Chlorobaculum tepidum TLS: one gene and its partner. The protein of the gene in region 2 interacts with the protein of the main gene of each other region in a pairwise test. Links are inferred from orthologs where the notes say so. Each region holds a gene or a part of one and is shown on either strand. Other genes may lie near its edges.

Region 1 (7,696 bases), 440 kb from region 2 along the record:
GGGGTGTATTGCGGCTCTCAGGTGAAAGCCTTGTCCATTCAAAGGCCCAGTGAACGCAATAGGAATTTGGCAAAAAAAATAATTGATCAAGGTAAAACAAATAAACCCGTTCAGGTCAAAGCAAAAACCATACGCAACGCATATGTCAAGCAAGAAAAACGTACCAAAAAGCATGCATTCTTTTTCTGCCGACCCATAGCCTTTTGACCAAGTAACTGGCACACCGCCGGGCACGGTTATGACATCCAGACCACCGAGCCGAGCACAAGCACAGCGAGAAACACCGTCTCCGCGATCATGATCGAAACCGGCTTCCAGCCAACCTCGAACAGCGATTTCAGCGACGTTTTCATGCCGAGTGCACCAATGGCTGTAACCAGGCACCAGCGGGAGACATCGTTGATGAACTGAGTGGCCGGTTTAGGCACAACGCCGAGGCTGTTGATTCCGACAAACAGCACGAAGAAAATGATGAATGGCGGCAGGAGCGTGCGCCTGGGCGCATTTCCGTCTTTCTGGTTTCTCTTATGAAAAATGAGTGAAAGAATAAATACGACCGGCACCAGCATGGACACCCTGAGCAGCTTGATAACGGTCGCCGTGTCACCGGTCTGCTCCGATACGGAATAACCGGCACCGACCACCTGCGCTACGTCATGAATCGTACCACCGAGAAAAATACCCGCGGCCTGATGGTCGAGCCCGAACCATTGAGCGACGACCGGATAGGCGATCATAGCCAGCGTGCTCAGCGCGGTGATGCTGATGACCGTGAAAATGGTATTGCGCTCGCTGTACTCGTCCTGGGGTAAAACGGCGGCAATAGCCAGCGCTGCGGAAGCGCCGCAGATGCCAACGCTGCCGCCGGTCAGTACGCCGAAACGTTTCCCGCGCCCCATCATTTTGGAGAGCGCCAGACCGAACAAAATAGTGAGCAGTACCGAGAAAAAGACCATCACAACCGGCTTAACGCCAAGCGACTGGATCTGACCGAGGGTGATGCGCATACCGAGCAGCGCAACGCCAATGCGAAGCACTGTGGTGGAAGCGAACTGGATGCCGACCAGCGCCCGGCTCTCATCTTCGGAGAGAAAACGAAACGCCATGCCAATGAGCAGCGCGAAGAGCATCGTCGGCGCGCCGTAGTGATCAGAGAGAAAGGTAGCCGCGGCCGCAACGGTTATCGATGCCAGAACACCGGGAAAGTATCTGTCAAACCTGATTTTTGCCGCTTGAACCTGGCCGTGGAATCCAAATTTTTCAGCCTCGTGAATCTGCTCCTCGGTTGGAATTTCCGTATCGACATGTTTCAACGATTTATCAATGACCTCGTCATGGTCGTGCGTCTTGTTCCCCATCAGGCTCCTCCTTTAATGTCAATGTGTGTTACTGATTCCCGGAATGCTGAGCCCAGGTGCTCTTCGATGAAAACAATCGTGAGATTGCGGAATAAAAATAAAAAAAGAACGCTCGAAGGCAAGAAGAAAAATCACTATATGATCACACAGTAACATAAGCTCACCGAGACCTTTCAGGAAGCTCTCTTGGGGCGCATCTGATCGGCTCGAAGCTTGGCAGTAAAGTATTGATCCGCAAAATCAGGATCGACCACCTCGCCCGCCTTGTTCACCAGCGGCTCCTCGTAGTCGTTCCAGCCGCGCAGTCCCGATTTGAGCGAAACGACGTTTTCATAACCCAGTACTTGCAGTGAATGCGAGGCAAGAATGCTGCGATGGCCCGACCGGCAAACCACCACTATTTCGCGCTGCCGTGCATTGACCAGTTCAGGCTCCGTCTCTTCGAAGTCCCATTCGCAGGCCGACTCGAGTATGCCGCGCGGCACGTTGAGAGAACCGGCAATGTGCATGGCATCAAATTCGTTCGGCTCACGAACATCGAGAATGAGCAGGCCGGGATTCTCTTTCAAACGATCCACAAGGTCCCACGGCAGGATTTCCCTGACATCCAGCAGACAATGCCGAACCAGTTCTATAAAACGAACCATAGCTGATAAGCTGTTATTGTTAATACGCTCAAAACACAAAAAAAGAAAAGCTCTCCCTTGCCTGACAAACGAAAATCCCTTTAAGACAAACAGAAAGACTCTGCTATGACGCAGAATATCATCACTTACTCACTCTGCCGACGGACAGGAGTAAATATACTACTCAACGCACCGGCAGGCATACAACCCAGGACAAGCTAATTGCGATAAAACCCTTTACGTTGGGAGGCTGAACCGAGACCGCTTCAGGCAAAGCAAAAGCAAGGCAAAACCGGGAGCTTCAAAACCCCGGTTTTGCCGGACAAGGGATAACGGTCAACGTATCGATTCGAGGAACCGTTCGGCTTCGATGGCGGCCATGCAGCCGGTGCCGACGGCAGTAACAGCCTGGCGGTATGTGAAGTCCTGCACGTCGCCGCAGGCGAAAACGCCTTTGACACTGGTCTCTGTGGAGTGATCTTTGGTGAGAATGTAGCCGTAATCGTCCATGTCGAGCTGGCCTTTGAAAAGTTTGGCGTTCGGCTCATGGCCGATCGCTATGAAAACGCCATCACAGGCATGTTCGGTCAGCTCGCCGGTCTTGACGTTTTTGAGCCTGATGCCGGTCACCTTCATATCGTCACCGAGAATCTCATCGACCACCTGGTTGAGCATCGTGGTGATCTTCTCGTTCTTGCTCGCCCGCAGGCTCATGATCTTGGAAGCGCGGAACTCCTCGCGGCGATGCACCAGCACAACCTCCGAAGCGAACTTGGTGAGGTAAAGCGCCTCCTCCATCGCCGTATCGCCACCGCCAACCACGAACACGCGGCAGTTGCGAAAAAAGAATCCGTCGCAGGTTGCACACGCCGATACGCCGCGCCCGCGGTACTTCTCCTCCGATTCGATGCCAAGCCATTTGGCGTTCGCCCCGGTGGCAATAATGAGCGTTCTGGCGAGAATCTCCTGGCCATTGTCGAGCATCAGAGAGAAGGGACTGCGCGACACATCGACTTCAGTGATGCTGCCAAACTGGAACTCGACGCCAAAACGTGCTGCCTGTTCACGCATTCTGCCCATCAGCTCCGGGCCGGGAATGCCTTCGGGAAAACCGGGAAAGTTCTCGATATCGGTGGTAATCATGAGCTGCCCGCCGGGCTGGGGCCCCTCGATGACCAGCGGCTTGAGATTGGCCCGTCCGGTGTAAATGGCAGAAGTATATCCGGCAGGGCCGGTTCCGATGATGACGACGTCCCTGATATCTTTGTCCATCGTTTGTCTCCGGGAGGTAGGGTTGGGATTATAACAAAACTATCCCGGCTTGAACCGGGATAGCAAAGAATAGAAACGGATGGAAGATCAGCCGATATGCTCGTCGAGCTTCTTGGCGATCATGTTCTTAGGCAGAGCGCCAACCATCTGGTCAACAACCTTGCCACCCTTGATGATCAGCATGGTGGGAATGCTGCGGATGCCGTACTGGCCGGCGGTGTTCGGGTTCTCATCGACGTTGAGTTTGGCGATGATGGCTTTGCCTTCGTAATCACCGGCAAGTTCCTCGATGACCGGGCCGAGCATCATGCACGGACCACACCATGCAGCCCAGAAATCGACCAGCGCAACTTTATCGGAATTAAGAATTTCTGCCTGAAAATTCTGGTCAGTCGCCTCGAAATATTTTCCACTCATAAGTTCTCAAATAAAGGGTTAACAATTGATAAGAGACATACCATTACTCTGTGCAAATATAATTGAATAAAATGCAACTTGGCAACAAATGCCTGAAATTTATCCCGTAATTCTAACATTATCCGGCCCGAGAATCTCTTCGAGCTGGTCGAGCACCTCGTCATCGGCCTCGATTGGCGTGTTGCGGGCAAAGAGCTTCAGGGTTTCGTTGCACGATCCGATGGTGGCACGCACCTCGAAATCGACCGGCGTGCCACCTTTGTGCTTCTCGAAAATTTCGCGCACCTGTTGCAGCTTGCCGAGCTGACTGGCGTCGTCGGCATCGATACGCAGCACCACCTTTTTGACCAGTGCGGAGCGCACCTTCTTGAGCGGCGCGACCTCGCGCACCAGCAGCTTAAGGCCGCCGTCCTTCACCTCGGCTTCAACGCTGAGCATCACCACCTCGTCTGTTTTGAGCATATGGTGATACTGCTCGTAAACGCTGGCGAAAACCGTGAAGTCCGCCTTGCCGGTGAAATCTTCAAGCACGCCGAAGAGCATCTGCTTGCCTTTGCGATCCTGATAGGGCTTGACCGAAACGATCACGCCAATCGCCTTGTAGAGCTTTGACGGCGTCACGTCGCGCTTGTCGAGCGTGAGGCTGGCGAAGGCCTCCCAGTCGCGCCGGAAGCGGTCGAGCGGATGGTGGCTCAGGTAGAAGCCGACCAGCCGCTTCTCGTACTGAAGCTTCTCGCTCTCCGGCATCGGCTCGGCGTTGTCGAGGTCGGGATAGTGTACGCCCGCCTGCCCGTCGCTGAAGTCATCGTTGAAAAAGCCTCCCTGGCCAAGCGTCACCGCCTTGTTCTGAATCTGCCCGAACTTGATCGCCTTGTCAACGTTGGCAAGCAACTTACCCCTGTTGGGATCGATCTCGTCGAGCGCTCCGGCCTGAATAAGGCATTCGAGCGCCTTGCGGTTCATGGCGCGAAGATCAACCGAGGCGGTTAGATCGAAAAGGTTGAGGAAGGGTTTGCCATCGCGCCGCAGTCTCGCAGCCACCACCGCTCTCGCTCCCCCTCCCACCTGCTTGATAGCGCTAAGGCCGACGCGGATGCAAGGCCGCCCCTTGTGCTCTTCAACCGAGAAGAGCGCGTCGCTTTTGTTGATCGACGGCGGAAGCATAAAGATGCCAAACCCCTTGGCCTCGTCGGTAAGATGCTTCATGCGCTCAGTGTCGCCGATCTCGCTGTTCAGAATCGCCGTGATGAACTCGATGGTGTAGTGCGCCTTGAGATAGGCCGTCCAGTAGGCCAGTACGCCGTAAGCCGCCGAGTGGCTCTTATTGAAACCGTAGCCCGCGAACTCGGCCATCAGGTCGAAGATGCGCGTGGCGAGCGCCTTGTTGACATCGATGCTCGCCGCGCCCTCGACAAACTCCTCCTTGAACTTCTGCATCAGCTTCGGATCCTTCTTACCCATCGCCTTGCGTAGGTTATCCGCCTTACCAAGCGAGAAGCGCCCCATCACCTGCGAAATCTGCATCACCTGCTCCTGATAGACGATGACGCCGTAAGTCTCCTTGAGAATCTCCTCGAGCATCGGGTGCATGTAGTCGATCTCCTCGCGACCGTGCTTGCGGTCAATGAACAGATCGACCGCGTTGCGGTGCTCGTCGATCACGGCGTTGAGCGCGCCCGGACGGTAGAGGGCGCTCATGGCGATGATGTCGCCGATGGTGGTTGGCTGAAGGCGCATCATGTAGCTCTGCATCCCGGAGGACTCGAACTGGAAGATGCCGGCCATCTTGCCCTCCTGAAAGATGCGGAAGGTCTTGCGGTCATCCATCGGCACCTTTTCGAGATCGATGTCGATGCCGTGGCGCTTCTTGATGAGCCGCAGGGTTTCATCGATCACGGCGAGGGTTTCGAGGCCGAGGTAGTCGATCTTGAGCAGGCCCGCCTGCTCGATGCAGTTCTTGTCGAACTGGGTGACGACCTGCTTCTCGTCGCTGCTTTCGGCCTTCGTGCCGTCGATGTCGTTCTGATCGAACTCGTCGGCGTACTTGCGCTCCTCGGTTTCAATCTTGTTGGAAACGTAGAGCGGCACCTGTTCTTCGAGCGCGCCATCGGTGATGACCACCGCACCCGCGTGCATCGAGACGTTACGCGCCCGCCCCTCCATCGCCCGCGCGTACTGCACGAGCTGCTGGTACTGCGGATCGGTATCGACGAGCCGCTTCAGCTCCTTGACCTCACGGAAGGCGTCTTCGAGCGACGTGCCCGGCCTCGACGGCACCAGCTTGGCGAGCTGGTCGACCGCCTTGAGCGGCACGTCGAGCACGCGCCCTGCATCGCGGATGGCCGCCTTTGCGCCAAGCGTACCGATGGCGACAACCTTCGCCACGCTCTCTGCACCATACTTCTGCACAGTGTAATCGAGAACCTTCTGCTTGCCGACCGGCGTAAAATCGATATCGATATCGGGCATTGAAATACGCTCCGGATTGAGGAAGCGCTCAAACAGCAGCTTGTACTTCAACGGATCGATCCGGGTGATGCCAGTCAGGTAGGCGATGATGCTGCCCGCCGCCGAGCCGCGTCCGGGGCCGACCGAGTAGCCCATTTTTCGCGACGCGGCGATGAGATCGCTGACGATCAGGAAGTAGGCGCTGTAACCCATCTTCTCGATGACGCCAAGTTCCAGTTCGATGCGCGCCTTCACCTCCTCCGGAATTGTGCCATCCGCTGCGCCGTACTTCTCCTTTGCCCCTTCCCAGGTCAGGTGGCGCAGATACTCCTTCTCGCTGTCGAAACCTTCGGGAAGCGGGAATTTCGGCAAATGCGGATCCTTGTTGATGAAGGTGTAGGAGCAGGCCTCGGCAATCTTCACCGTGTTGTCGAGTTCGCCATGAGCGTTGTCGAAGAGCAAGCTCATCTCCGCAGCCGACTTGAAGTAGTTCTCGTGGCCTGGGAGGCATTGAAGATTCTGGCTGTTGAGCCGCTGCTTGGTGCGGTTGGCGATCATGGCGCGGTAGCAGCCCGAGTCACGCCGGTCGAGGTAGTGCACGTTGTTGGTCGCCACGAGCGGAATGCCGAGCTGTTCCGAGAGGCGGATGGTGCCCGGCACGAGCTGCTCCTCGTACGGCGCACCATGCTTCTGGAGTTCGAGGTAGAAGTGCTCGCCATAAAGATCGCGATAATAGTTCGCGAAATTCGCAGCTTCGGTTTCATTGCCGGAGAGCAGCGCGCGACCAATCAGGCCGGAGTGCGCCGCCGAGAGGCAGACCAGCCCGTCGCGGCACTCTTCGAGCACGGAGCGATCCACGTGCGGTAACCCGTTGGAAAAGCCGTCCCGCGCTGCCCGTGACAGGATGACGCACATGTTGCGGTAACCGATGTCGTCGCGAATGAGCAGGATGAGCGTAGCCGGTTTGCCGCTGTCACGCGAGCCGGTGCCAGCCAGATAAATCTCCGCCCCCATGATCAGCTTCACCTCAGCCTTCTTCGCCTGACCGAACAGCTCCGGCATGTTAAACATCGCACCGTAATCGGTCACGGCAACCGCCGTCATACCCTGCTTTTTACAGGCCGCGAAAAGATCGCCCGGAAAGATCGGGCTGCTCTGCATCGAATAGTGGGTGTGGGTGTGAAGATGAACGAACTCCAAGGCGCTTCTCAAGTCAGGTTGCAATCGCCGGACGGCGCGGAAATCATCCTCCGTCCCGGCACGTCATCCATCATAATAACTTTTCGAGCCGTTCCTGCAAGATCAAAATTGAGCTTCGAGAGGTAGCTCCTGACCATTGTTTGGCTATGGCAGCGAAGAGAGTGAATCAGTGGCCGATGAAGCAGCAATGACTTTTCGGTACAGGGTTTCATAATTGTCAACCATGTGACGGAGGGTAAAGCGCTGCTCGAATTCACGCCTGCACGCAATTCGTGAAATCGTGCCAATATTGTGGATCGCCCTGATGAAATCGAGCTGGCTATCACAAATAAAACCGGTGACGCCGTGAGTAATCACCTCAGGGCTGGAGCCGCA
Region 2 (7,865 bases):
AGCGGTATTTCAGACGCAGCTCCTCAGAGGTCGGCATGTCGTCGGCCACCGGGAAGGGCAGCGGATCAGCGTTGCTTTCGATCTGGATTGAGCTGACGACCACCTCGATAGCGCCCGATGCGAGCCTCGGGTTAACGGTTTCGTCGGAACGAAGCACCACCTTGCCCTCGGCGGAGATCACCGATTCGGAGTGCAGCGTTTCAGCAAGCTTGAACTGGCTTTCGTTTTCAGGCAGCACCACGAGCTGGCAGATGCCGGTATGGTCGCGAAGATCGATGAAGATCAGGCCGCCGTGGTCGCGGATGCGATGCACCCATCCAGCGATCCTGACCAACTCGCCTTCCGACTTGCGGTTCAACCGGCCACAATAGTGCGTTCTGAATCTGTTCTGCAAACCATCCGCCGTTGTTGGCTCTTTACTCATATAAATCGTGTATAACCCGTTTTGAAAGCCCCTGGGGACTCGTAGTGAAAAAATGTCATAATCCCGATCACTGCCGGAACAAGAATTCTATAAAAACGACCCTGAATATCAGGAATTTTGCGCGAATTCTAAAACCCTTTACGCTCAGTAAACCAGCTCACCGCCGAACTCGCTGATCAGATAACGCACGACCTCGTTCGTTTCCGACAGCTCTTTGAACATGGTGAAGATGCTCTTCTCACGGGTGCAGGCGTCGCGCTCGGCGTCGTAGCGTATGGCGAGTTTCAATGGCAGCCTGTAAAAATCGGCCATCTCGGTTTCGAGTAGGGCTGAGTCGTGCTGAAGCTCTTCGAACGAAAACTTCCGGCAGCACCCGAGCTCCACTACGCCCGAAGGGCTGCACGACATCAGCTCGGATGAGTGAAGATGCGATACCAGCACCTGCAATCCTTTGGCCGAGAGGTGTTCGAGGAAGCGCCCCCACTCCATGCGCAACTGTTCGAGCACCGCGACCGGCGCGCCACTGTCCGTCCCGGCAACGTTCTCCTCAACGCGCAACCGGTTTCTTGCCGGTAGATGCTGGTCAGCGTTGCTGCCAAATTTGGAGAAGGCCTGTTTCCAGGAGCCGAGGTCGATGGAAGCCGCCAGTTTCGATTCGGCTGGACGCGAAGAGGCACTCCCCTTCGTCGGAAGAGGAGGCGGCTCCGGCACCGGAGGCAAGCCGGACGGGGCCGTACCAGATTCCGGGGAAGATGCCGTTTTCGAGCGCCGGGTGGACCGTTCCGGCTTGAACGGTGCAGCAGATGCGGGCGCGGACGGTGGAGCTACAGGCTCAAGCTTTTTTTTTTCGTCCGCCGAAGCGGTTGGTGATGGCCAGACTCCCCTACCCAGTTCAATCAGCTTGAGCAGCGCCAGCTCAAAGCGGAACTGATGCTCGGCATAGAACTTCAGCTCACGCTGGGTCTGCATGAGAAAGTCGGTCATCGCCATGATCGCCGCTGGCGTCAGCCGCAGCGCGTCTCGCTGGTAGCGTTCTTTCACCGGTTCCGGACGCTCGATCAGCTTGCTCGACCGTAAATTGTGGATGATGAGAAAGTTCCGGAAATGCTCGATCAGCTTTTCCAGAAAATCCTGCTCGTCGTAACCGTTTCGGTTGACCATGCCCGCCACTTCGAGCATCGCAGCGGCATCGGCGTTGGCGATGGCATCGGTCACCATGAAAAAGTGTTCGTCGTCGATGTAGCTCAACAGCTCAGAGACCTTGTCGTAGCGGATGGCGCGCTCCCCCTCACTGTCGATAGCAAAGGCGATCACCTGGTCAAGAATGCTCTGGGCATCACGCATCGAACCCTGCGCCTTGCGCGCAATGAGCTGGAGCGCGTCAGCATCAGCGGTGATACCCTCGGCGTCGCAGATCTGCCGGAGCTGGCCCTGAATGCGATCAAGCGGAATGCGCTTGAAGTTGAAGCGCTGGCAGCGCGAGGCGATGGTGGCCGGAATTTTGTGAAGCTCGGTGGTTGCAAAGATAAAGATCGCGTGCGGCGGCGGCTCTTCTAGCGTCTTGAGAAACGCGTTGAATGCCGCCGTCGAGAGCATGTGCACCTCATCGATGATGTAGACTCGATAGCGTCCTTTCTGCGGGCCGTAACGCACGTTCTCGCGAAGCAGACGGATATCGTCAACACTGTTGTTTGAGGCGGCGTCAAACTCGGAGATGTTCAGGCTCGCCCCGGCATCGAAATCGCGGCAGCTCTCGCACACGCCACACGGCTCGGTCACCTCCTTGAGATACTGCGGATCGTCGATCATGCGCTGGCAGTTGACCGCCTTGGCAAACACACGAGCCGCCGTGGTCTTGCCCACGCCCCGAAGTCCCGAAAAGATGTAACCGTGGCCGACTCGTCCCATCCGTAGTGAGTTCTGGATCGTGCCGGTAATATGCTCCTGCGCGGTAATGTCGGCAAACCGTGAAGGCCTGTACTTTCGCGCTATAACCTGATAACTCATGAATCCTTTTCCGTTGAATCGTTCACCAGCGTAATCAGCGGCGTCTGCATCGCGCTCCTGAGCGCTTCGCGGACCTCTGCCCGGAGCGGCTCGAATTCGCGACTCGCCGGTCCTTCATCCACGCACCCGTCTCCATTGAAAAGCTCCCTCGGAAGCTTGGTGTAGAGGTCGTACAAGGTAACGGCGTGAAGATCTGCACTGATGGCAAGTCCACCATCGGCGGTCTTGTGCAGAATCCCGTTCTGCTTCAGAAAATCGACGACATGGCCCAATTTACTACGGTCGCCACTATTTTCCGATGCCAGAAGTTTTTTACCGGTCATAAAACTCCCGGATAGCTGTGCGCGCCACACTGAACGCAAGACGGCGACCACCTCTGGCACTCCCTGCAAGGGATCGAACTCCCGTGCGGGGCACACCGCAGGCCTGAAGTAGCCGAGTGAAAAGACAAACTCCGCGCCAGTCAGCACCACCACCCATTCGAGGTATATCCAGAAAAAGAGCATCGGAACGACCGAAAGCGCGCCGTAAATATGCTCAAAGGTGGCGAAACTCGAAACGTAAAAGGTGAACCATCTTTTGGCAAGCTCGAAAAGCACAGCAGCAAGCACGCCACCGGCAAGTGCATGAGTGAAGCGAACCTTGCGGTTTGGAACCAGCATGTACAGCAGAAAAAAGGCAATGACGGAGTTTAACACCGGCACATACGAGAGCACTCGCGCTTTCATTTCAAGCAGCGCCCCCTCTGCAAACACCGAATACCACACGTACGAGCTGGCCAGGACGCTGGTGCCAATGAAAACTGGACCGAGCGTCAGCACCGTCCAGTAAAGCGTGAAACCCTGCAACCTCCGGCGCGGGGTTTGCACCTCCCAAATATCGTTGAGCGTCTGATCGATGGTCGAAATCAGAAACAGAACGATGACGATGAGAAAAAGACCTCCGACGGTGGAAAGCGAAGAGGTTTTATCGATGAACTCCCAGAGATAGCCTTTCAGGATCGATCCCTGGGCGGGAGCGAAATTCTGGAACAGAAAGTCGCCAATGTACTGTTTGAGCGAAGCGAAAACCGGAAAAACCTTCAGGATCGACAGCGTCACCGCCATGAGTGGTACAAGCGAAAGCAGAGTCTGAAACGCAAGTGAACCAGCGCTCATGAGGACACGGTCGTGAACGAAGTGCCTCCACATGAACGAAAAAAAAGCGGATGACGACCACACCATACCGTGCAGGCGACCGCGTTCCTCTTTGCTGTTTTCTTTCATTGCCACCATAGAATCGCGTCCGGTTTCAAGCAATGCTACCATCCAGCGCCTTGACGGATAATAGCTGAGGGGCCGTTAGAGCAAGGTAGAGAACGCGGCATACAAAACAAAAACAGCCCATTGCACAATCCCGTTACACTTGTTTTCCCATGTATTTTTTATAAATTTTTCGCAGAAATCAATAATTGTTAATATCTGACTATATCAACAGGCAGACCTCTTGCATTCGGAAGTTATTGTCACCGTGCCGTGACGAAAAAAAGCCAATGGAGCAATCGGGTATAAAGGAAAAACGCATGAACCGGTTCATCGAACGCTGCCGGAAAGCCGGCCTGAAAGTGACGCCACAGCGCCATGCCATCTACAAACTGCTCATGGACTGCGCTGATCACCCTTCGACGGACTGGGTGTACCGGAAGATTACCGATACCTGGCCAACGATTTCCTTTGACACGGTGAACAGGACGCTGCTTCCCTTTTCCGAGATCGGCGTAATCGACATGGCCGAATCCTGTTCGCTCTCCACCAGGAGATTCGATTCCCAGGCCAACAATCACCATCATCTCCACGGTATCAGATGCGGCCAGATCACCGATTTCTGCGACGCGACTCTTGACGATGTACCACTCCCCCCCCCCATATCGGAAAACACGTTACCGTAACCGGCAAGCGCATGGTTATCAGCGGAATCTGCTCAAACTGCGCGGGAAAAAAAGCGGCATCGTAAGCGCATCTCCCCACCTCCGTTCAGGCTCTTCGTTTATAAAGCTTTTTCCTCAAAATCATAATTGAAATCGATTTATTTTTTCTACAACATCCGTTTATGATTCCGATCCGGACAAAAAATGCCCCCCGGCTTCACGACGGAGAGCATTGACATTTTTCGATGTGAGTCGAACGATCAGGCGATCTGGATGTAGGCTGACGCCTTGACGTTACAGATCGGGCAGTGCTCCGGCGGAGCGCCAAGCTCGATGTGACCGCAAACCGGGCAGAGCCAGATTTCAGTTTCAGCCAGGTCCTGTCCAGCCTTGACCGCTTCGAGCGCCTTGCGATAGAGCGCGGCGTGAACCTTCTCGGCTTCCACGGCGAAACCGAACATGCGCTTGGCCTTGTGACCTTCGGCCACGGCCTGCTCGAACATCGGCGGATACATTTCGTTGTGCTCGTAGGTCTCGCCACCGATGGCCGTTTCGAGGTTTTCAGCGGTCGAGCCGATAGCGTCGTCCGCGGCAAGGTGGCCCTGCGCGTGGATGCGCTCGGCCTGCGCGGTGGTTCTGAACAGCTTGGCCACGTTCTTGAAGCCCTCTTTTTCAGCCTTCTCGGCAAAGGTGGTGTATTTCATGAAGGCCTGGCTTTCACCGGCAAAGGCGTTCTTCAGATTTTCGTGTGTCGTCGGCATAAGTGAATAATTATGAGTTATGAATGGTGAATTGAAAATCATTTCCGCAGGAAGACTCCGAGGTCTTCGAGGAGCGCCTGAAGATCCTCTTCGTGGGTCACCTCGTCCTGAAGAATCTGCACGGCGAGGTTGTAGGTGACCGGATCTTTCATGCCGATCTCCTGGATGATGCTGTTGTAGGTAGTGATGGCACACTGCTCGCCGGAGATGTTCTGTTCGAGGATCATCTTAACGAACTTGTCGTCGGGCGCCTCGTAGCCGCAGTTGGTCCACTCGAACCACTGCTTCGGGCTGGTGAGCGGCGTGCCGCCAAGCTGAATAATGCGCATACTCACCATGTCGGCATGACGCAGTTCGTCCGCGGCGTGCTGCACCAGCTCGGCAATCACGGCGTCCTTCATTGGCCCCTCCACGATCTTGGCGCCGATCCAGTACTGGTAGTAGGCAAGCCACTCGTCGGCAAAGGCCTTGTTCAGCAGTTCAAGTACGCGATCGATGGAATCGCCTACGATTTCACGTCCTTTGGTTCCCATAGCGATATTGATTTTGATTGAAAGTATTGCTTCGGTTAGTATCCCTCTCCCCACGCCTCGAAGCGACAGGAATTGTGACTACTCATAATACTCCGTTTTTTTTGAATGAGTTCCACGCATTTGCCCGGAAACCACAAAAACGCCGAAGCCGCAGAAAATCGCAAAACGCTTAAAGATTGTTTTTATATTTGGGGCAAAAAGAACAGAATAGAGGACCGGCCTCGACGCTGCATTGTCAATCCCGGAGCCTGAACGCACAACTGGTATGGTTTTCCGGTCGAACGAAATCTTGCTAATCATGGAATTCACCCACCTCGATGAAAACGGCATGGTTCGCATGGCGGACGTTTCCGGCAAACCGCCAACACGGCGTAAAGCTTGCGCTTCGGGACGCATCGTTATGCTGCCGGAAACCATCGCGCTGCTCCGCCGAAAGGAACTCCCGAAGGGCAACGTACTCGCCGCAGCCAAGATCGCTGGCATCCAGGCGGCCAAACAGACCTCGACACTCATCCCTCTCTGTCACCAGCTTAACCTTTCGTGGATCGACATCGAATTCGAGATCGGCGACGACTCGATCGGTATTGCAGCAACCGTCATCACGCGCGAATCGACCGGCGTCGAGATGGAGGCACTCGCCGCCGTCTCTGTAGCGGCGCTGACCATTTACGACATGTGCAAGGCGGTGGACAAGACGATGGAGATTTCCGCCATCCGACTCGACCACAAAACCGGCGGCAAGTCGTCGGCAGCAGAGTATCACCCGCGCACGGCTATTCTCGTCATGTCGGACTCCATCGCAGCAGGCACGGCGACCGACCATTCCGGTGCGATTTTGCGCGAAGGTCTTCAAAAAGCTGGATGCGCGGTCGAGGCACTAACCATCACTCCCGACGAACCGGTCGAGATCGCCGCGACGGTCGAGGCCTGGATCGGCGAGGGCATCGAGTTCATCGTTACCTCCGGCGGCACCGGCCTCGGCCCGCGCGACCTCGCCATCGACACGCTTGCCCCGAAGTTCACCCGACGACTGCCCGGCGTGGAGCAGGAGCTGCTTCGGTGGGGGCAAACGAAAACGCGAACTGCGATGCTTTCGCGCCTCGCCGCCGGCGTAATCGGCAACACGGTGGTCGTCTGCCTGCCGGGTAGTACGAGCGCGGCCAAAGACGCACTCGAAGTGCTCGTTCCCGCCATCTTCCACGCATTCCCGATGCTCAAAGGGGATGGCCACGCATGATGACCGTCGTTCACGAAGCTCACGAAAGTAAACAAAAACAGGCCAAAACAATGACGACCGTTCACGAAGCTCACGAAATTATCGCCACGACGACACCCCTGATCGAGGCAACCGTCTCCGTTCCGCTGCTCCAGCTCCAGGGCCGGGTGCTTGCCGAAGATGTCCGTGCCGGATTCGCGATGCCGCGCTTCACCAACGCCGCAATGGACGGCTTCGCCGTGCGATTCGGCGAGATTGCCGATGCGTCGGACGGCGCTCCCGTGACGCTGCCGGTCTCGCAGGAGCTGGCCGCCGGAGCACTCAACGTTGCGCCACTCGAAACCGGAACCTGCTGCCGCATCATGACCGGCGCGCCCATTCCCGAAGGCGCTGACACCGTCGTCCCCTTCGAAGAGACCAGCGGCTTCGGCAGCGACGCAGTGGAGTTCTACAAAGCCCCGAAAAAGGGCGCGAACATTCGCCACGCGGGCGAGGAAATGCAGCCTGGCGCGCTGCTCGCTGCCGCCGGCACCCGCATCACGCCAGCGGAGATCGGCCTGTTCGCCACTTTCGGCATCGCCGTGGCGCTCGTGCGGCGGCAGCCGCGCGTCTCGATCATCACGGTTGGCGACGAACTGCGGATGCCAGGCGAACAGATCGAACCGCTGGCCATTTACAACAGCAATTTGGCGCTGCTCGCCTCGTGCGTCGAGGGTGCCGGAGCTAAAGTCGTCGGGATGCGCCAGTTGCGAGACAACCGGCAAGCGATCCGCGAGGCGCTTGCTTTGGCCATCGCAGAGTCGGACGTCGTCATCACCACAGGCGGCATCTCGACGGGCGAGTTCGATTTCATGTACGACGCGCTCAACGAGCTGGGCGTAGAGCAGAAGTTCTGGAAGGTGGCGCAGAAACCGGGCAAGCCAGTTTACTTTGGCACGACCGGATCGGGCAAGATCGTTTTTTCGTTGCCCGGCAACCCGGTCTCGGCGCTCGTCTGCTTCCTCGAATACGGCCTCTC

What was found. The genes of interacting proteins can lie anywhere in the genome.
Region 1: the proteins of dnaX (region 2) and dnaE interact in binary tests that used the Escherichia coli proteins (3 or more experiments, as listed by UniProt). The link is inferred for Chlorobaculum tepidum TLS from one-to-one orthologs.

What each region holds. Positions count from the first base shown.
Region 1 is NC_002932.3:802,137-809,832, reverse strand. What follows is about bases 3,573-7,696. They hold dnaE (DNA polymerase III subunit alpha), read right to left. Parts: upstream 7,322-7,696; coding sequence 3,773-7,321; downstream 3,573-3,772. Other genes in these bases: AYT24_RS03920 (glycosyltransferase family 4 protein), read right to left, coding at 7,466-7,696; trxA (thioredoxin), read right to left, coding at 3,573-3,673. Outside these bases: AYT24_RS03945 (YeiH family protein), read right to left, coding at 237-1,358; AYT24_RS03940 (rhodanese-like domain-containing protein), read right to left, coding at 1,532-2,005; trxB (thioredoxin-disulfide reductase), read right to left, coding at 2,321-3,256; more of trxA, read right to left, coding at 3,344-3,572. UniProt on the Escherichia coli protein: DNA polymerase III is a complex, multichain enzyme responsible for most of the replicative synthesis in bacteria. This DNA polymerase also exhibits 3' to 5' exonuclease activity. The alpha chain is the DNA polymerase catalytic subunit.
Region 2 is NC_002932.3:1,245,598-1,253,462, forward strand. The notes cover bases 1-2,999. They hold dnaX (DNA polymerase III subunit gamma/tau), read right to left. Parts: upstream 2,432-2,999; coding sequence 569-2,431; downstream 1-568. Other genes in these bases: aspS (aspartate--tRNA ligase), read right to left, coding at 1-424; AYT24_RS06005 (YihY family inner membrane protein), read right to left, coding at 2,428-2,999. Also shown: more of AYT24_RS06005, read right to left, coding at 3,000-3,696; AYT24_RS06010 (Fur family transcriptional regulator), read left to right, coding at 3,993-4,358; AYT24_RS06015 (rubrerythrin family protein), read right to left, coding at 4,598-5,098; AYT24_RS06020 (ferritin-like domain-containing protein), read right to left, coding at 5,137-5,631; moaCB (bifunctional molybdenum cofactor biosynthesis protein MoaC/MoaB), read left to right, coding at 5,930-6,868; glp (molybdopterin molybdotransferase MoeA), read left to right, coding at 6,919-7,865. UniProt on the Escherichia coli protein: Part of the beta sliding clamp loading complex, which hydrolyzes ATP to load the beta clamp onto primed DNA to form the DNA replication pre-initiation complex.